One region of the Stutzerimonas chloritidismutans genome, then DNA from elsewhere that is predicted to be linked to it. Evidence: predicted binding sites of a transcription regulator. Region 1 holds the regulator's gene; each other region holds the start of a gene.

Region 1 (4,936 bases):
GCAGGCTTGGGCGCCGGTTTGATCGGCACAGCCGCAGCAGGTTCAGCCGGGGTCTCTACGACCGCAGGCTCGAACTTGCCCTTGCCATGCAGTTGATCGAGCAGTGCTTCGAACTCGTCGTCGGTGATCTCATCAGCTGCACCAGCTGTACCACCGCCCTTTGCCGGTTCAGCGCTTGCTGGCGCAGCGGGTTCAGCCGGGGCCGCTTCGAACTTGCCCTTGCCATGCAGCTGGTCCAGCAAGGCTTCAAATTCGTCATCGGTGATTTCGTCACTAGTCGGCGCAGCAACGAACTCGCTCTCGGCAGGCATCGAGGCACCCGCAGCGGCAGAGAATTGTCCCTTGCCATGCAGCTGGTCGAGCAGCGACTCGAATTCGTCGTCGGTAATCTCGTCGGTGGCAGGGCCAGTCGCTACTTCGGCCGCAGCCGGCTCGCTGGCGGACGGCTGAATGGCATCGAGCATCTGTTCGAATTCGCTATCGGCGCCCTCGGACCGGGATTCGGCCACGACCTGCGGTTCGACTGCCGGCGCTGGCTCATCAGCCGAGGCTGGCTCCGCCAGACGTGCCAGCGCCGCAAGCAACTCACGCGAGGCTGGCGTCGGCTCGACGCGCTCGCGGACCTGGCTGAACATCGCGTTCACGGCGTCGAGCGCCTGCAGAACGACATCCATCAGTTCGGAATCGACTCGACGCTCACCCTTGCGCAGGATGTCGAAGACGTTTTCGGCGATATGGCAGCACTCCACCAGCTCATGCAGCTGGAGGAACCCGGCACCGCCCTTGACCGTATGGAACCCGCGAAAAATCGCATTGAGCAACGCCATGTCATCGGGGCTGCTTTCCAGCTCCACGAGTTGCTCGGACAATAGTTCGAGAATCTCGCCGGCCTCTACCAGGAAGTCCTGGAGGATTTCTTCATCGGCGTCGAAGCTCATATTCACTTCCCCTAAAAGCCCAGGCTTGAAAGCAGATCATCGACATCGTCCTGGCCGGAAACGACGTCTTCACGCATATCGGCATGCATCTGCGGACCTTCACCCTTGGAAGGCTCTTTTTCTTGTTTTTTCTTTTCCTGCTCGGCGCGCATCGCCTCGCGGTCATGCTGGATGCCTGCCACGCGATCAACCTGCCCCGCCATCAGGACAAGATTGAGCAGGTTGCTTTCGAGGTCACTGATGAGGCGGGTCACTCGCTTGATCACCTGCCCGGTCAGATCCTGGAAGTCCTGAGCCAGCATTATTTCGCTGAGGTTCTGCGACAACTGGCCGCCGTCGTTCATGCTGCGCTGCAAGTACTGGTCGATGCGCTTGACTAGGTCGCGGAACTGATCGGCGTTCATTTCACGACGCATGAAGCGCTGCCAGTCGGCTGTCAGGCTCTGCGCCTCATAGCTCACATAGTTCACCAGCGGCGCTGATTCTTCGACCAGGTCCATGGTGCGGTTGGCAGCCTTCTCGGTCATCTCCACCACGTAGGACAGGCGATCGGTCGCGTCCGTGATCGGCGACGGGTCGCCGCCGGTGGCGCAGGTGTCCATCTCGAGCTTGACGATGGCGTTGTGCAGCTCTCGGGTGAGCTTGCCAACTTCCAGGTAAAGCCCGTGGTTGCGCACCTGATTCAGCTCATTGAACATCTGCGTCGCTTCATCGAAGCGGCCCTGCTGCAGACTTTCGATCAACTTGGGTGCATGCGCCTTCAGAGTCGCTTCGAACTCTGCCAGGCTTTGGTCTGCTTGCGTCATAGTGCCCTCGCGGCGTTGCTGCTTCAGCCGTTGACGCGCTCGAAGATCTTCTCGATCTTCTCCTTGAGCACCTGGGCAGTGAAAGGCTTGACCACATAGCCGTTAACCCCGGCCTGGGCGGCTTCGATGATCTGATCGCGTTTCGCTTCGGCCGTCACCATCAGCACCGGCAGGTGCTTGAGGCGCTCATCGGCACGCACAGTGCGCAGCAGATCGATGCCGCTCATTCCCGGCATGTTCCAGTCGGTCACCAGGAAGTCGAAGCTGCCGCTCTTGAGCATCGGCAGCGCGGTAGTACCGTCATCCGCTTCGGCGGTGTTGGTGAACCCCAGATCACGCAGGAGGTTCTTGATGATTCGTCTCATCGTCGAGAAGTCATCGACGATGAGGATTTTCATGTTCTTGTCCAAGTCGACCTCCGTAAGTCCCAAAATGCCTCAGCAAACCGAGCACGTCATACCGCAAACAATCGTCAATTGGCGCGCCATTCGCCGAGGCGCGCGCGCAAGCGCGCAGCGCACTGGCTATGCAACTGGCTCACACGCGACTCGCTGACCCCCAGCACCTGACCGATTTCCTTCAAATTCAATTCTTCGTCGTAATACAGCGACAGCACCAGCTTTTCACGCTCGGGCAGGTTGGCGATGGCGTCGGCCAGCGCCTGCTGAAAACGTTCATCCTCGAGATCACGGAACGGCTCCGGGTGGAGACTGGCAGCGTCTTCCTCGAGCTCGCCATGATCGCCTTCCTGCAGCAGATCGTCGAAGCTGAACAGGCGACTGCCCAGCGTATCGCCCAGAATGCCGTAATACTCGTCGAGACTTAGCTTAAGTTCGGCCGCAACCTCGTGATCTTTAGCGTCGCGCCCGGTTTTCGCTTCGATCGCCCGGATCGCCTCGCTGACCATCCGCGAATTGCGATGCACCGAGCGCGGCGCCCAGTCACCCTTGCGGACTTCGTCCAGCATGGTGCCGCGAATGCGGATACCTGCGTAGGTTTCGAAGCTGGCACCCTTGCCCGCGTCGTATTTCTTAGCTGCTTCCAGCAGTCCGATCATTCCAGCCTGAATCAGATCGTCCACTTGCACGCTTGCAGGCAGACGCGCCAACAAGTGGTAAGCGATTCGCTTGACCAATGGGGCGTACTGATCGATCAGGCGGTACTGCGCATCCTTTGCCTGAGCCTTGCTGTAATACATAGCGGATCCGGCACCTGTCATTCGTGGCTGGGTGAAGCGGGGCTGATGAGGCGCTCTACGAAGAACTCGAGATGACCCCGCGGCGTCGCCGGCAGCGGCCAGGTATCAACCTTCTGCGCGATCGCCTTGAAGGCTAGTGCACATTTCGAGCGCGGGTACGCTTCATAGACAGCGCGCTGCTTCTGCACGGCCTTGCGCACCGCTTCGTCGTAAGGAACCGCACCGACATACTGCAGCGCCACGTCGAGAAAGCGCTCGGTAACCTTGGTCAGCTTGGCGAACAAATTGCGGCCTTCCTGCGGTGCGTGAGCCATGTTGGCCAACACGCGGAAGCGGCTGATGCCGTAATCGCGGTTCAGCAGCTTGATAAGTGCATAGGCGTCGGTGATGGACGTGGGCTCGTCGGTGACCACCAGCAGCACTTCCTGAGCTGCGCGCACGAAGCTCACCACGGAATCGCCGATGCCAGCCGCGGTGTCGATGATCAGCACGTCGAGCTCGTCGCCAAGCTCGCTGAACGCCTGGATCAACCCGGCGTGCTGCAGGGAAGACAGCTGCACCATGCTCTGCGTGCCGGATGCGGCCGGCACTACGCGGATGCCGCCCGGCCCCTGGATCAGTACGTCGCGCAGATCACATTCGCCAGCGATGACGTCAGCCAGGGTGCGCTTGGTGGTAAGCCCCAGCAGCACGTCGACGTTGGCCAGGCCAAGGTCGGCGTCAAGCAACACCACACGCCGGCCGAGGTCGGCCAGCGCCAGTGCCAGATTGACCGACACGTTGGTCTTGCCGACGCCACCCTTGCCGCCAGTCACCGCAATCACCTGTACGGGATGCATACCCATGTTCACATGCCTATATCTTGCTGGGGCCTTGCGGCCGGCGATGCGTCCGCATGGCACGCATCTGATTCATTCGAGTACCGCTGTCGCAGCATCATCCAGCCCGCCGTGACGAGCCGTTGTACAACCCGGCGAACATGTCGGCCATGGTTTCTTCGCTCGGCTCCTCGCCGGACTGCAGGCTCACCGCCCGACTGACCAGCTGATGGCTGCGCGGCAGATGCAGGTCGTCAGGAATCCGGGGACCATCGGCGAGGTAGGCTATCGGCAAATGCTGGCTGATCGTGAGACCGAGTACATCGCCAAGGCTGCCCGCCTCATCGAGCTTCGTCAGGATACAACCGGCCAGCCCACAACGACGATAGTTGTGCCATGCGGCCTTAAGCACCTGGCTCTGGCTGGTTGCCGCCAGCACCAGGTAATTCTTCGATTTGACGCCCTTGTCCGACAGCGCTTCGAGCTGCATGCGCAGCGTCGGATCGCTTGCCGGCAAGCCGGCGGTGTCGATCAGGATGATCCGCTTACGCGCCAGCGAGGCCAGCGATTTGCTCAGCGGCTGGCTAGGATCGATCTGCACCACCGGCACGTCGAGGATCCGGCCCAGTGTCTTGAGCTGCTCCTGCGCACCGATCCGATAATTGTCCATGCTGGCCAGCGCAATGCTCTGCGCGCCGTGTTTCAGCACGTAGCGAGCAGCCAGCTTGGCCAGCGTAGTGGTCTTGCCGACGCCTGCTGGGCCGACCAGAGCAATCACACCGCCCTCTTCCAGCGGCTCGTTCTTGGTGACCTTGATTGCCTGCGCCAGATACGCCAGCACCATGCGCCAGGCCTGACGCGACTCGTTAATGCCGGCGACCTTTTCCAGCAGGCTACGCGACAGCTCGGCCGGCAGGCCCAGGCGCTGCAGACGGCGCCAGAGGCCTGCCTGCTGCGGGCGACGGCTCTGCTCCTGGCCCCAGGCGATCGAGCCGAGCTGCACTTCGATCAGCTCGCGCAAACCGTGCAGTTCCGAGTACATCGCTTCGATGGCACGGGAGTCGGCCGCGGGGGAAGGCTCGGCGACCGTATCGGGCTGTGCCTTGCTGGCCGCGACGGCAGGCTTCTCGTCAACCAGTTGACGATCCTGCATCTTCGCGCGCGGCGCAGCGCTCA
Region 2 (4,936 bases), 1.7 Mb from region 1:
ACTGATGCTGGAAACACAGCTCTTTCATTGCCCTTATTGCGGCGAGCCGGTCGAGGCCGTCCTCGATCTCAGCGCGGGCGATCAGCAGTACATCGAGGACTGCGCCGTGTGCTGCCGGCCGATCGTCTTCGATCTGCGTACGGACGGTGAACAGTGGCAGCTGGAAACCCGCGGGGAGGACGAATGATGCGGCGTATCTACGAGCCGCGCGATCTGCTGGAGGCGGAGATGCTCAGCGGCATGTTGATTGCCGAGGGCATCGAGGCATTCCTGGCGGGTAGTCATCTGATCGGCGCCATGGGCGAGCTGCCGGCGGCCGGGCTGCTCGGACTGATGGTTGCGGATGCGGATGCCGAGCGGGCACGTCAGCTGATCGCTGCGTACAATGGCGCCGAGCCGTTGCCGGGCGATGAACCGGAGAGTTACCCCGGCGAACTGATCTGCTGACGAGTCTTTTTATGTGCGGTCGCTATGCCCTTTTCCGCTGGAGCCAGGACTTCGCTGCCTTGCCCGGCTTCCCCTCTGATCAGCAACCGCACTGGAGCCTCGCGCCTGGCGCTTCGGTGCTGCTGCTGCGTCAGGTCGATGCGCAGTTGCAGCTCAGCCGCGTGCGCTGGGGGCTGACCCCGGCCTGGCTTACCGATCTGACGCGCACCCCTGCCCAGGCCCGGGCAGAAACCATCAGCGAACAGCCTATGTTCCGCGAGGCGTTTCGCCAGCGGCGCGGGTTGCTGCCGGCCAACGGCTTCTACGAATGGCGTGGCTCGGCGCGCAAGCGCCCGTACTGGATGACCAGCGAAGGCTCGCTCGGCTATTTCGCCGCACTCTGGGAAGCCTATCCGGTACAGGGTCATACGTATCTGAGCGCCGCCGTGGTGACGCTGCCCGCGGCTACGCTGCGTCGACCACTGATGCTTGATGAAGCCGGGCAGGCCGCCTGGCTCGATCCCGAAACACCGCTCGAGACTTTGCAGGCGCTGCTGGCCCAGCCTCAGCCAGCCTTGCGTGAGCGGCCACTGGCAACCGTGGTGAATGACCCGCGTATCGACGGGCCGGAGTGCCTCACGCCGGCGTGAACCGGCGCGGCTGCGTCGTCGTCACACCCTGAACTGGTTGATCAGGCGACGCTGCTGTTCGGCCAGGCGCGTCAACCCGGCACTGGCCTGGCTGGCTTCCTCGGCGCCACCGGCAACTTCCTGCGCGACCTGACCGATGTTGGTGACGTTGCGGTTGATGTCTTCGGCCACCGCGCTCTGCTCCTCGGCGGCACTGGCGATCTGGTTGTTCATGTCGTTAATCAGCGAGACCGCCTGGGTGATCGCCTGCAGCGCCTCGGCCGCCGCATCCGCCTGCTCGACGCTGCGCTGGGTGCGGCTCTGGCTCTGCTCCATCACCTGCACCACATCCCGCGTGCCGTTCTGCAGCTGCTGGATCATCTGCTGGATCTCGCCGGTCGCCTGCTGCGTCTTCTGCGCCAGGTTGCGGACCTCGTCGGCCACGACGGCGAAGCCGCGTCCCTGCTCGCCGGCGCGGGCCGCCTCGATTGCCGCGTTGAGGGCGAGCAGGTTGGTTTGCTCGGCAATGCTGCGAATGGTCACCAAGATCGCGTCGATGTTCTCGCTGTCGCGGGCCAGGGTCTGCACCACCTCCACCGCGCGGCCGATCTCGTCGGCCAGTTCGGTGATGGTCGAGCCGGTGTCCTGCACGATGTGCCGGCCCTGATTGGCCGCGCGATCGGCATTGTTGGCGGCTTCGGCGGCCTGGGTCGCGTTGCGCGCCACGTCCTGGGCGGTGGCTGTCATTTCGTGCACGGCAGTGGCCACCAATTCGATTTCCGCCAGCTGGGTCTGCACGCCCTTGTCGGTGCGGATGGCGATGTCGGCGGTGTGCTCGGAGGCATCGCTCACTTTCTGCACCGAGCTGACGACCTCGCCGATCATGCCCTGCAGGCGCGCGAGGAAGGCGTTGAAACCGGCGGCGATCTGGCCTAGCTCGTTGCTACTGTCGATGTTCAGGCGCTGGGTCAGGTCGCCTTCGCCCTGGCCGATGTTGTCCAGCATGACCACCATTTCGCGCAGCGGGCGGGTGATGCGGCGGCTGATCAGCCAGATCGCCAGCAGACCGGCAAGGCCGATCAGCACACCGATGACGAGCATGGTGGCAAGGCTGCTGCGGCTTTCGTCGGCGAGGGCGACCATCAACTGGTCCAGCTCCTTCATCACCTCGGCGGTCGGCAGCTCCAGCATCAGCACCCAGCGGGCTTCGGTGCCGGCAAAGGAAAACGGCAGGAACAGCGCGACGCGGCCACGGGCCTGATCGATTCGATAGTGGGTCTGACCGGCCGGCAACTGCTTGACCAGTGCCTGCTCCTCGGCGTCGAGTATCTGTGCGGCGGGCTTGCCGATAAGGCTGGTGTCGCGGCTGTAGGCGGCAAGGCGGCCGTTGTTGGAGATCAGCGCGATCTGGCCGACGCCACCGTAGAGCTGGGCGTTGGCCTCGCTCAGCAGCTGTTGGATGAAGTCGACGCTGATGTCCGCGCCGACGATACCGTGGAACTTGCCCTCGATTATGATCGGCGCATTGAACGACGACAGCAGCGACGTCTTGCCATTCATCTCGTAGGGTGCTGGATCGCCTACGCAGGGCTTGAGCTGCTCGCGCGGGCAGAGGTAGTACTCGCCGGCGCGCACGCCGGTTTCCAGCAGGCGGGTGTCCTCGATGTCGGTGAGCTTGTCGACCACCATCTGGCCGCTGGCGTCGCGGTAGATCCAGCTGGCGAAGCGGCCGTCGACCATGCCCGGGGCGTCGCCGCGGTACATGACGTCGTTGACGTCCACGCCGTTGGGCTCCCAGGCGATGTAGGTGCTGGTCAGATTGGGGTTCTCGAGCAGGGTCTGTCGCGCCAGATTGATCAGCTCTTCGCGCGTCAGGTTGGCCATCGGCATCCCTTCGTCATCGCTGAGGCCGGTCAGGGTGTGTACTCGAGCGAGGCCGGTGGCGATCTGCAGGGGGGCCTGGAGTTGTGCCTGGATGCGACTGACCTGGGTCTGGGCGAGGGCAGTGACGCGCTGCTCGACCATGCCGTCGATCAGCGAACGGGTCCGCTCCTCGACCAGCGCCTGGCTGCGCATTCCGGAAACCATCGCGTACAGCAGAAGTGCGGCGATCACGGCCAGGGTGCAGGCGCCGGCCAATGCGGCGAAGGCGGTCTGGATGGATCTGAACATGTGCGGAACTCCAATTGCGCAGCGGATAAGGAGGCTATCGGCAGGTTTTGCGACAACTGCAGCGGTACGTTCGGTTGCCTGACAGGTGGGTCCGCGATAGGGGCTGTTCCCGTTTCGTACGCGGCCGCGCCGCCCGACCCTGCGGGTTGCGCGGCAAATGGCGCCATGCGGCGTTGCGGGACTTGGCAAGGGAACCACCATTACCTGCGTCCCGCACCTGCGGAACGCCGCCCGGCCATGGCGCCATTTGGCGCAGCAACGTGGCTTGCGACGAAACGGGAACAGACCCTAGGATACGGCGCAGGTTTTCCGGAGAGACTCGATGTTCAAGCCGCATAGATTGTCGCTGTTGGTCGCCGCTGCCGTGCTGGCGGGCTGTCAGGCCGTCAACACCACCAGCGGCGGCGCCGTAGGCGTCGACCGCAAGCAGTACATGTTCAGCATGCTGTCGACCGAGCAGGTCAACCAGATGTACGCCCAGTCTTATCAAGAGACGCTCAGTGCGGCGTCAAGCAAGGGTGTGCTGGAGAAAAACAGCGCAATCACCAAGCGGGTCAACGGTATTGCCCAGCGGCTGATCGCCAAGGTCGGAGTATTCCGTCCCGATGCCACGCAATGGGACTGGCAGGTCAACGTCATCGACAGCCCGGAGCTTAACGCCAACTGCGGCCCGGGCGGCAAGATCATCTTCTACACCGGCCTGATCGAGAAGCTGAAGCTCACCGACGACGAGATCGCGGCCGTGATGGGCCACGAGATCGCCCACGCATTGCGCGAGCACGGCCGCGAAGCCATGTCCAAGGCCTATGGCGTGCAGATGGCGACGCAGCTGGGGTCGGCCATGGGCGTCGGTACCGGCGGCCTGCAGCTGGCGAACATGGGTGTGGAATATCTGATGACGCTGCCCAACAGTCGCGGCAACGAGAACGAAGCGGATCTGATCGGCCTGGAACTCGCGGCGCGCGCGGGCTACAACCCGAATGCAGCGATCACGCTGTGGGAGAAGATGGCTTCGGCCGGTGGTTCGGCACCGCCCGAGTTCATGAGCACGCACCCGTCGTCCACCACCCGCACCGCGGCGTTGAAGACGAATATTCCTAAAGTGATGCCGCTCTACGAGCAGGCCCGCAGCGGCCGTTGAGCGATGACCTGTCGCCGGCCGTTCAGGCCGGCGACAGCAGCGTCGAAAGGGGTGTCTCGATACCCAGTTGCTGATGTACGCCTTCGAGGTCGATGAGCGTGTGAATTTCCTCGATATCGCCAGCCGGGTTCAGCGTCCAGACGCTCATCACGGCAATGGCGAGAATCTTGTCGGCGACCGAGTAGCCGAACAGCGGCGTCGCCAGCGTTCCCATCACAGTGCTTGAGGTGACCACCTTGTGGCCCTCGCAGATGCACTCATCCACCACCACTTCCAGATCCGGCATGGCCGTACGCACATTGCGCACGAGATCGGCGAAACCTGCGCTGTTCAGCGGCTGGCCAATGAATGAGCCCTTGTAGGCGAAATACTTGCTCTGCATCTGTTCGGAAAGGGCCAGGCGGCCCTTGTTCCAGCTCAGATCGATATGGTTGCAGACTCGTTTCTTGCGTCCATCCGCTGACATGCAGCCTGATCTCCTCGGGGCGCTGATGTGCGCTGCGGTAGCGCACTCTATCAGCTCCCCGGTGGCGCAGATTTGCGCTGGGTATCAGCCTGAGACAATCGT
Region 3 (4,936 bases), 980 kb from region 1:
CTATCTCGACGAGCTCGGCTTCAACCTAGTGGGCTACGGCTGCACCACCTGCATCGGCAACTCCGGGCCGCTGCCGGATGCCATCGGCCAGGCGATCACAGATAACGATCTGATCGTTTCTTCCGTACTGTCTGGCAACCGTAACTTCGAAGGGCGCGTACATCCGTTGGTCAAGGCCAACTGGCTGGCCTCGCCGCCGCTGGTGGTCGCCTTTGCACTGGCCGGCACCACACGCATCGACATGGACCGCGAACCGCTGGGCTATGACGCGCAGAACGAGCCGGTGTACCTGAAGGACATCTGGCCAAGCAGCGCGGAAATCGCCGAAGCGGTAGCGAGCATCGATGGCGAAATGTTCCGCAGCCGCTACGCCGACGTGTTCAGCGGCGACGAGCACTGGCAAAAGATTCCGGTCAGCGCCGGGGACACCTACGCGTGGGACGCAGGCTCCAGCTACGTGCAGAACCCACCCTACTTCGAGGATATCGGCCAGGCTCCGACCCCGCCGGCAGAAGTCGAGAACGCTCGCGTACTGGCCTTGTTCGGCGACTCGATCACCACCGACCACATTTCCCCTGCTGGCAATATCAAGGCCAGCTCACCGGCTGGCACCTATTTGCAGTCGCTAGGCGTGGCGCCGGAAGACTTCAACTCCTATGGCTCCCGCCGCGGCAACCACGAGGTGATGATGCGCGGCACCTTCGCCAATATCCGCATCAAGAACGAGATGCTTGGCGGGGAGGAAGGCGGCAACACACTCCATCAGCCGAGTGGCGAGAAGCTTTCGATCTATGATGCAGCCATGCGTTACCAGGCCGAAGGCGTCCCACTGGTAGTGGTCGCCGGCAAGGAGTATGGCACTGGCTCCAGCCGCGACTGGGCGGCCAAGGGCACCAATCTGCTGGGTGTCAAGGCGGTCATCGCAGAGAGCTTCGAGCGTATCCATCGCTCCAACCTGATCGGTATGGGCGTGCTGGCGTTGCAGTTCGTCGATGATCAGACGCGCCAGTCGCTGGGCCTGAACGGTACGGAGAAGTTGTCGATCCGCGGTCTAGGCGCCGATATCGCGCCGCGCCAGATGCTGACCGTGGATGTGGAGCGCGCCGATGGTTCGCGTGACTCGTTCCAGGTGCTGAGCCGCATCGATACGCTCAACGAGGTGCAGTACTTCAAGGCTGGCGGGATTCTGCACTACGTGCTGCGCCAGCTGATCGGGAGCTGATCGAAACCGGAAACGCCGATGCGATTCCTTTCGCATCGGCGTCCGCCGGTCCTTCGGCGATTGGTTTCCAGCTGCCCTGACGTCCCTGCCCGCTGCCCGGCTCCCTGAGTTCGCTTCGCATCGCGAAGCACCGGACACGCACCGACAATGCCCAAAACCCGTTACAGAACCATTAAGCCATGGCTGCCGCTGGTCGCCTGTGCGCAGGAGAAGCTGATCCACGGATCAGCTTTCGCTCAAGAACGCCCCTCTCCGGCCGACCAACTGGTCAGCCTGACCCATTAGAAAAACATAAGGTCGGGTGCGACACCCTACGATTCCTCTGCCAGGCGTGATAGTCGATGCGTAACAATCAACCCGTAACTCAGCGCGAATACGCGTTTCCTGACCAGCAACGCCTCATCTCGACCACCGACCTCAAAGGCCAGATCACCTACTGCAACGACATATTTGCCGAGGTCAGCGGCTTCGCACGTGACGAACTGATTCGCGCGCCGCATAACCTGGTGCGCCATCCGGATGTGCCGCCGGCCGTGTTCGACCACATGTGGACGACCCTGAAGCAGGGCAAGCCGTGGATGGGCATCGTCAAGAACCGGCGCAAGACCGGCGACCATTATTGGGTCAACGCCTACGTCACGCCCATTTTCGATCAGCAGCGCCAGGTAACAGGCTATGAGTCGGTGCGTACCAAACCGACCCGCGAACAGGTTCAGCGAGCCGAAGCCCTGTATGCGCGCATCAATTCCGGCAAGTCCGGCGTGCCCCGCCGCGACACCTGGCTGCCCGTATTGAGCAAATGGCTACCATTTCTGGTCATCAGCCAGATCGGGTTTCTGGTCGGGGCCAGCTTCGATCATGCATTGGGGTTCATCGCCGCCGCGCTGCTGGCCGTACCGTTCGGCCTGGTCGCGCTGCACTGGCAGCAACGTGGCATAAAGCGCCTGTTGCAGCTGGCGAGCGAGAGCACCAGTGACCCACTCATCGCGCGTATGTATACCGACAGCAGCGGCGTCGAAGCCCAGCTGGAAATGGCGATGCTCAGTCAGCATGCGCACCTGAAGACCTGCCTCACGCGCTTGCAGGACATGGCCGTGCAGTTGCAGGGCCAAGCCAAACAGGCCGACTCGCTGGCACAGAACTGCGCCAATGGCCTGATGCAGCAGCATCAGGAAACCGAGCAGGTCGCAACGGCGATCAACGAGATGGCCGCGACGACGCAGGAGGTCGCCGGCAACGTAGCGCTGGCCGCCGACGCGACCCGAGAGGCCAGCCGCCTCACCGATCAGGGCCGTGCGGTCACTGCCGAGACACGCAAGGCCATTCAGCAGCTATCCGAGTCCGTCGCCAAGACGGGCGAGGCGGTCAACCAACTGGCCAACGACAGCGAGGCGATCGGCAGCGTGGTCGATGTGATCAAGAGCATCGCCGACCAGACCAACCTGCTGGCACTCAACGCCGCGATCGAGGCTGCGCGTGCCGGTGAAAGTGGCCGCGGCTTCGCGGTAGTCGCCGACGAAGTCCGCCAGCTTGCCCAACGAACGGCCAGTGCCACGGGTGAGATCCATCAACTGATCGAGAAGCTTCAGTCGCAGGCGCGCCACGCCGTGCAGACCACCGAGGATGGCCGCGTGCATGCGACGCGCGGCGTCGATCAGGTGGTCCAGGCCGATCAGGCCCTCAGCGGGATCAATGAGGCGATGGGCAATATCATCGACATGACCACGCAGATCGCGTCCGCGACGGAGCAGCAGAGCGCGGTGGCCGACGAGATCAGCAACAATGTCAGCACCATCGCCCAGCTGGCCGAACAGACCACCGGTGACGCGCGCAGCTCAGCGCTGCTCAGCGAGGACCTCGCCGCCACGGCGCAAGGGCAGTACGCCCTGGTCGAGCGCTTCAACCGCTAGGAAAAGCCGCAGCCGGTATCGCTCGATCCGGCTGCAGGCAGCGCTCAGTGCGAGATCACGCCCTGGAGAAACGCGGCAATCGCATCGGCAGTACTGTCGAGGTGCTGGTCGTGGCTCAGGCCCGAGCGTTTCAGCGGTTTGAGATCGTGATCGGCGGCGGCCAGCCAGTGCAGCGCAATCGCCGGGGATAGCGCGTACTGCTCCACCGTTTCATGATCACCCAAGGCGTCGCGCTCACCCTGGACAACCAGGGTCGGCGTCTGCAGCGTGGCGAGATGCGCCACCCGAGGCTTTTCCGGCTTGCCGGCGGCATAGAACGGATAACCCAGGCAGACCAGCGCGTCCGCGCCCAACTCATCGGCCAGCAAACTGGCCATTCGCCCCCCCATCGACTTGCCACCGATGGCCAGCGGTCCTGTGGCCTGCTGTCGCACCAGGGCATGGACTTCACGCCATTGGGCCAACAATTGAGCCTGTGGACTGGGCGGCCGCTTGCCTGCCCCGGCACGTCGCGCCGCCATGTAGGCGAACTCGAATCGGCAAACCGCTATCCCGCGCGCAGCAAGGCGCGCAGCCATTTGCTCCATGAACGGGCTGTCCATCGGTGCGCCTGCACCATGCGCCAGGATCAGGCTCACCCAGGCGCCGCCAGACGGCTGGTTCCACCTGACGAGATGCCCTTTGTCACTTTGTGTGTATTGATCCGTGTCAATACCGGCAGATTGCCCTTTCCCCATCCTTGCCCCGCTTTCTATTAGAAAGAAAAAAACTGCTCATTACCCGTGGATGGAAGCCCATACATGAACACAGCAACCAGTACCGCCTACAGTTACAAGGTGGTCCGCCAATTCGCCATCATGACGGTGGTGTGGGGAATCGTCGGGATGGGGCTCGGCGTTTTCATCGCAGCACAATTGGCCTGGCCATTTCTGAACCTTGACCTCCCCTGGACCAGTTTCGGTCGTCTACGTCCATTGCACACCAACGCGGTGATCTTCGCCTTCGGCGGCTGTGCTCTGTTCGCAACGTCCTACTACTCGGTACAGCGTACCTGTCAGACCACACTGTTCGCGCCGAAGTTGGCCGCGTTCACGTTCTGGGGCTGGCAGCTGGTCATCCTGCTCGCCGCGATCTCCCTGCCGCTGGGCTTCACCAGCTCCAAGGAATATGCGGAACTGGAGTGGCCGATCGACATCCTGATCACCATCGTCTGGGTGGCCTATGCGGTCGTCTTCTTCGGTACGCTGGCGACGCGCAAGGTCAAGCACATCTACGTCGGTAACTGGTTCTTCGGCGCCTTCATCCTGACCGTGGCCATTCTGCACATCGTCAACAACCTGGAAATTCCGGTCAGTGCGATGAAGTCCTACTCGCTGTATGCCGGTGCGACCGATGCGATGGTGCAATGGTGGTACGGCCACAACGCCGTGGGCTTCTTCCTCACCGCCGGCTTCCTCGGGATCATGTACTACTTCGTGCCGAAGCAGGCCGAACGTCCGGTGTATTCCTATCGCCTGTCGATCGTCCACTTCTGGGCACTGATCACCGTCTACATCTGGGCCGGTCCGCACCACCTGCACTACACCGCCCTGCCGGATTGGGCGCAGAGCCTGGGCATGGTGATGTCGCTGATTCTGCTGGCTCCCAGCTGGGGCGGCATGATCAACGGCATGATGACCCTCTCGGGCGCCTGGCACAAACTGCGCAGCGACCCGATCCTGCGCTTCCTGGTGGTTTCGCTGGCGTTCTACGGCATGTCGACCTTCGAAGGTCCGATGATGGCCATCAAGACCGTCAACGCCCT
Region 4 (4,936 bases), 1.1 Mb from region 1:
GCGACCGGTCTTGAGCTGCATTTCGCTGCCGCACTTGTCGCATTCCAGGCTCGGGCCTTCATAGCCCTTGATGCGGTACTGGCCTTTCTCGATCTCATAACCCGAGCAATCCGGGTTGTTGCCGCAGATATGCAGCTTCTGCGTCTCGTCGAGCAGATAGGCATCCATCGCGGTACTGCAGAGCGGGCAGCGGTGCTTGCCAAGCAGCACGCGAGACTCGGACTCGCCCTCGTCATCGGCAGCGATCTCGTCGCCCGGAACCAGGTTGACGGTGGACTTGCAGCGTTCCTTCGGCGGCAGGCTGTAGCCGGAGCAGCCGAGGAACACGCCGGTGGAAGCGGTACGGATCATCATCGGCCGACCGCAGACCTTGCACGGGATATCGGTCACGGTCGGCTGATTGGCACGCATGCCGTTCTCGCTGGCCTCGGCAACCTCGAGCTTCTTGCGGAAGTCACCGTAGAATTCGTCCAGTACGTGCTTCCAGTCGCGCTCACCCTGGGCGACGTCGTCCAGATGCTCTTCCATGCCGGCGGTGAAACCGTAGTCCATCAGATTGTTGAAGCTCTCGGACAGGCGCTCGGTGACGATGTCGCCCATCTTCTCCGAATAGAAACGGCGGTTGTGCAGCGAGACGTAGCCGCGGTCCTGGATGGTCGAGATAATCGCTGCGTAGGTGGACGGCCGGCCGATACCGCGCTTCTCCATCTCCTTGACCAGACTGGCTTCGGAGTAGCGCGCTGGCGGCTTGGTGAAGTGCTGGCTCGGGTCGAGCTTGAGCAGCTTCATGTCGTCGCCCTTGTTCATCTCCGGCAACACGTCATCCTCACCGGCCTTGCTCTGCTGCGGCATGACCTTGGTGTAACCGTCGAACTTCAGGATGCGGCCCTTGGCGCGCAGTTCGAAATTGCCGGCAGCGACGGTCACGCTGGTGGACAGGTACTGTGCCGGCGGCATCTGGCAGGCTACGAACTGGCGCCAGATCAGCTCGTACAGACGCTCGGCATCGCGTTCCATGCCCGAAAGCTGGGTCGGGCGCAGGTTGACGTCGGACGGGCGAATCGCCTCGTGCGCTTCCTGCGCGCCTTCTTTGCTCGAATAGACATTCGGTTTTTCCGGTAGGTACTTGTCGCCGAACTCGCTCTCGATGAAACCGCGCACCATACCGATCGCGTCAGCGGAAAGGTTGGTCGAGTCGGTACGCATGTAGGTGATGTAACCGGCTTCGTACAGGCGCTGAGCCATCATCATGGTCTTCTTCACACCGAAGCCGAGGCGATTGCTCGCCGCCTGCTGCAGGGTCGAAGTGATGAAGGGGGCCGAGGGCTTGCTGCTCGTCGGCTTATCTTCGCGCTTGCTGACGCTGTACTGCGCGCCCTTGAGTTTCTCCAGTGCAGCGGTGGCTTGGGCTTCGTTCAGCGGCTTGAAGGCTTCGCCGTTCTCACGCGCGACCTCGAAACGCACCTTGGCCTGCTGCGCATTCGCCAGGTCCGCGTGAACTTCCCAGTATTCTTCCGGAACGAAGGCGCGAATCTCACGCTCGCGCTCGACCACCAGCTTCACCGCTACCGATTGCACTCGGCCGGCGGAAAGCCCGCGGGCGATCTTCGCCCAGAGCAGCGGCGACACCATGTAGCCAACCACCCGATCGAGGAAACGACGCGCCTGCTGTGCGTTGACCCGGTTCAGATCGAGTTCGCCAGGCTTGGAGAAAGCCTCCTGAATCGCCTTCTTGGTGATCTCGTTGAACACCACGCGCTTGTAACGGCTGTCGTCGCCGCCAATCGACTCGCGCAGGTGCCAGGCGATGGCCTCCCCCTCTCTATCCAAGTCGGTCGCGAGATAGATGGTATCGGCTTCCTTGGCCAGACGGCGCAGTTCCTCGATGACCTTTTCCTTGCCGGGCAGGATCTCGTACTTGGCCTTCCAGCCGTGCTCCGGGTCGACCCCCATGCGGGTGATGAGTTGACGCTTGGCCTTCTCCTTCGGCGACAGCGCAGGCGCTTCGGCGGCCGCAGCCTTGCCGCGCTTGACCGGCTCCTTGTTGGCAGAGCCGCTGGTAGGAAGGTCGCGGATATGGCCGATACTCGACTTCACCACGTACTGGTTGCCCAAATACTTGTTGATTGTCTTGGCCTTGGCCGGTGATTCCACGATGACCAGCGATTTACCCATGGAGAGGAGAGTTCCTGAATCTAGAGGTGAACAGAGGCGGCGCCTCCGACAGTTTGAATACCCGCACCGGCGCTAAACGGCAAGGCATCAGCGTACGTTAGTGCGCGTTTTGCGAACGGGCCGACCTGACAGAAAAATCGCCCTGCCCGGCTCCGCCTGGTGCGAATCAGAGCAGCCGTTCGATGCCATCCAGCGAACAGCAAGGTTTAAGCTCTGTCTGAAAAGCACCGCTATATATAGTGGCGATGGAGGTGAGGTCAAGCGCGGACCTGGTGGCCGCTAGCCAGCTCAACCTTCGAAAACGCTCGTTTCGGCTTCGATCAATGCGAAACGCGGGACCGTTTCGCCGTTGACTTCGACAGTCTCGATGAACATCGACAACGGGCGCACCCAGAGTCCACGTTCCCCATACAGCGCCTGGTAGAACACCACCGACTCCTCGGTCTCGGAGTGCCGCGCAACAGCGAAAACGCGATATTCCGGCCCCTTGTAATGGCGATAACGCCCCGGCTGCAACTGCATGCCTACCTCCACACAAATACAAAAAAGAAAAACCGGGGCACCAGGCCCCGGCTTCCATGCACCGGCTGACAATCATATTCCCGCTCAGTCGCGAGATTGGCTGTCAGCCTAGCGCAGTCATTTGCATCTGTCTGTTAGACGCGTTCGAAGACCGTACTGATCCCCTGGCCCAGACCGATACACATGGTGGCAATACCAATCGTACCGTTGTTCTGCTTCATCACGTTCAGCAGGGTGCCGGAGATACGCGCACCGGAGCAACCGAACGGGTGACCCAGAGCGATCGCGCCGCCGTGCAGGTTGACCTTCTCTTCCATCTTGTCGAGGAGTTTGAGGTCCTTGAGCACCGGCAGAGCCTGTGCAGCGAAGGCTTCGTTCAGCTCGACGTGACTGATGTCGTCCATGGTCAGACCGGCGCGCTTGAGCACCTTCTGGGTGGACGGCACCGGGCCGTAACCCATGATTGCCGGGTCGACACCAGCCAGTGCCATGGCGCGAACCACGGCCAACGGCTGGATGCCGAGATCCTTGGCGCGCTGGGCGGACATGACGATCATGCAGGACGCGCCGTCGGTGATCTGCGAGGAAGTACCTGCAGTCACGGTGCCGCCCTTCGGGTTGAACGCAGGCTTCAGCGCAGCCAGGCTTTCCAGGGTGGTGTCCGGACGGATGGTTTCGTCGTAATCGAAGACCTTGAGGAAACCATCCTCGTCATAGCCTTCCATCGGGATGATTTCATCCTTGAAGTTGCCTTCCAGCGTGGCCTTGTGCGCCAGGCGGTGCGAACGCTCACCAAAGGCATCCTGCTGCTCGCGGGTGATGCCGTGCATCTTGCCCAGCATTTCGGCAGTCAGGCCCATCATGCCGGACGCCTTGGCGGCGTACAGCGACAGCTGCGGGTTCGGGTCGACGCCGTGCATCATGCTGACGTGGCCCATGTGCTCCACACCACCGATGACGAACACGTCACCATTGTTGGTCTGGATGGCCTGCACGGCAGTGTGCAGGGCGCTCATGGACGAACCGCAGAGGCGGCTCACGGTCTGGCCGGCGCTGGTGTGCGGGATACGCGTCATCAGCGAAGCCATGCGGGCGATGTTCCAGCCCTGCTCGAGGGTCTGGTTCACGCAGCCCCAGATCACGTCCTCGACTTCGGCCGGGTCGATCTTCGGGTTGCGCGCCAGCACGCCGTCGATCAGGTGTGCGGACATGGTTTCAGCGCGGGTATTACGGTGCATGCCGCCCTTGGAGCGCCCCATCGGGGTGCGACCGAAGTCGACGATGACTGCATCTCTTGGATTCAGGCTCATGAATTCTCTCTCCCTCGATTAACCGTAGAAGCGCTGGCCGTTGGCAGCCATCTCGCGCAGCTTCGCGGTCGGGTGGTACAGCGGGCCCAGGTCGGCGTACTTGTCGGCCATCGCGACGAACTCGGCGACGCCGATCGAATCGATGTAGCGCAGCGCACCGCCACGGAAGGGTGGGAAGCCAATGCCATAGATCAGGCCCATGTCGGCTTCGGCAGCGGTCTCGACGATGCCGTCTTCCAGGCAGCGCACGGTTTCCAGGCACAGCGGGATCATCATGTAGTTGATGATGTCCTCGTCGGACAGCTCGCGAGTCTCGGCAACGATCGGCTTGAGCAGCTCGTAAGCCTGGGCATCGACGACCTTCTTCGGCTTGCCCTTCTTGTCCATCTCATAGGCGTAGAAGCCCTTGCCATTCTTCTGGCCGAGGCGGTTGGCCTCGTACATGACGTCGACAGCCGTGCGGGTGTCGTCCTTCATGCGATCCGGGAAGCCTTCAGCCATCACGTCACGGCCGTGGTGGCCGGTGTCCATGCCGACGACGTCCATCAGATAGGCCGGGCCCATCGGCCAGCCGAACTTCTCCATCACCTTGTCGGCGCGAACGAAGTCGACACCGTGGGCGATGGCGCGGGCGAAGCCGCCGAAGTACGGGAACAGCACGCGGTTGACCAGGAAGCCCGGGCAATCGTTGACCACGACCGGGCTCTTGCCCATTTTCTTGGCGTAGGCAACGGTGGTTGCGATAGCCACTTCGCTGGTCTTCTCGCCACGAATCACTTCCACCAGCGGCATCATGTGCACCGGGTTGAAGAAGTGCATGCCGCAGAAGTTTTCCGGACGCTTGAGCGCCTGGGCCAGGTAGTTGATGGAGATCGTCGAGGTGTTGGAGGCGATGATCGCGTCTTCGCGAACGTGCCCTTCAACCTCGG

The links. The regulator FliA, encoded in region 1, starts transcription of late flagellar genes. The targets are predictions, from matches to a motif close to CTAAAGTTTNNNNNNNNNNNGCCGNTAA.
Region 2: a site for FliA is predicted at 3,262-3,289, ahead of LLJ08_RS15620 (methyl-accepting chemotaxis protein). Genes of this name have one in related genera too.
Region 3: a site for FliA is predicted at 1,458-1,485, ahead of LLJ08_RS12085 (methyl-accepting chemotaxis protein). Genes of this name have one in related genera too.
Region 4: a site for FliA is predicted at 2,249-2,276, ahead of topA (type I DNA topoisomerase). Genes of this name have one in related genera too.

What each region holds. Positions count from the first base shown of each region.
Region 1 is NZ_CP086067.1:1,646,625-1,651,560, reverse strand. Features, by position in the region: gene LLJ08_RS07745 (chemotaxis protein CheA) at 1-938, opposite strand, end outside; gene LLJ08_RS07740 (protein phosphatase CheZ) at 950-1,744, opposite strand; gene LLJ08_RS07735 (chemotaxis response regulator CheY) at 1,768-2,142, opposite strand; gene fliA (RNA polymerase sigma factor FliA) at 2,217-2,942, opposite strand; gene fleN (flagellar synthesis regulator FleN) at 2,960-3,787, opposite strand; gene flhF (flagellar biosynthesis GTPase FlhF) at 3,879-4,936, opposite strand, start outside.
Region 2 is NZ_CP086067.1:3,354,346-3,359,281, reverse strand. Features, by position in the region: gene LLJ08_RS15635 (CPXCG motif-containing cysteine-rich protein) at 5-187, shown strand; gene LLJ08_RS15630 (putative signal transducing protein) at 187-447, shown strand; gene LLJ08_RS15625 (SOS response-associated peptidase) at 459-1,076, shown strand; gene LLJ08_RS15620 (methyl-accepting chemotaxis protein) at 1,098-3,227, opposite strand; gene LLJ08_RS15615 (M48 family metallopeptidase) at 3,550-4,368, shown strand; gene LLJ08_RS15610 (ester cyclase) at 4,391-4,834, opposite strand; gene LLJ08_RS15605 (TMEM165/GDT1 family protein) at 4,919-4,936, opposite strand, start outside.
Region 3 is NZ_CP086067.1:2,628,739-2,633,674, forward strand. Features, by position in the region: gene acnA (aconitate hydratase AcnA) at 1-1,222, shown strand, start outside; gene LLJ08_RS12085 (methyl-accepting chemotaxis protein) at 1,564-3,132, shown strand; gene LLJ08_RS12090 (alpha/beta family hydrolase) at 3,177-3,869, opposite strand; gene ccoN (cytochrome-c oxidase, cbb3-type subunit I) at 3,933-4,936, shown strand, end outside.
Region 4 is NZ_CP086067.1:2,757,043-2,761,978, forward strand. Features, by position in the region: gene topA (type I DNA topoisomerase) at 1-2,175, opposite strand, end outside; gene LLJ08_RS12710 (DUF1653 domain-containing protein) at 2,464-2,697, opposite strand; gene fadA (acetyl-CoA C-acyltransferase FadA) at 2,832-4,007, opposite strand; gene fadB (fatty acid oxidation complex subunit alpha FadB) at 4,026-4,936, opposite strand, start outside.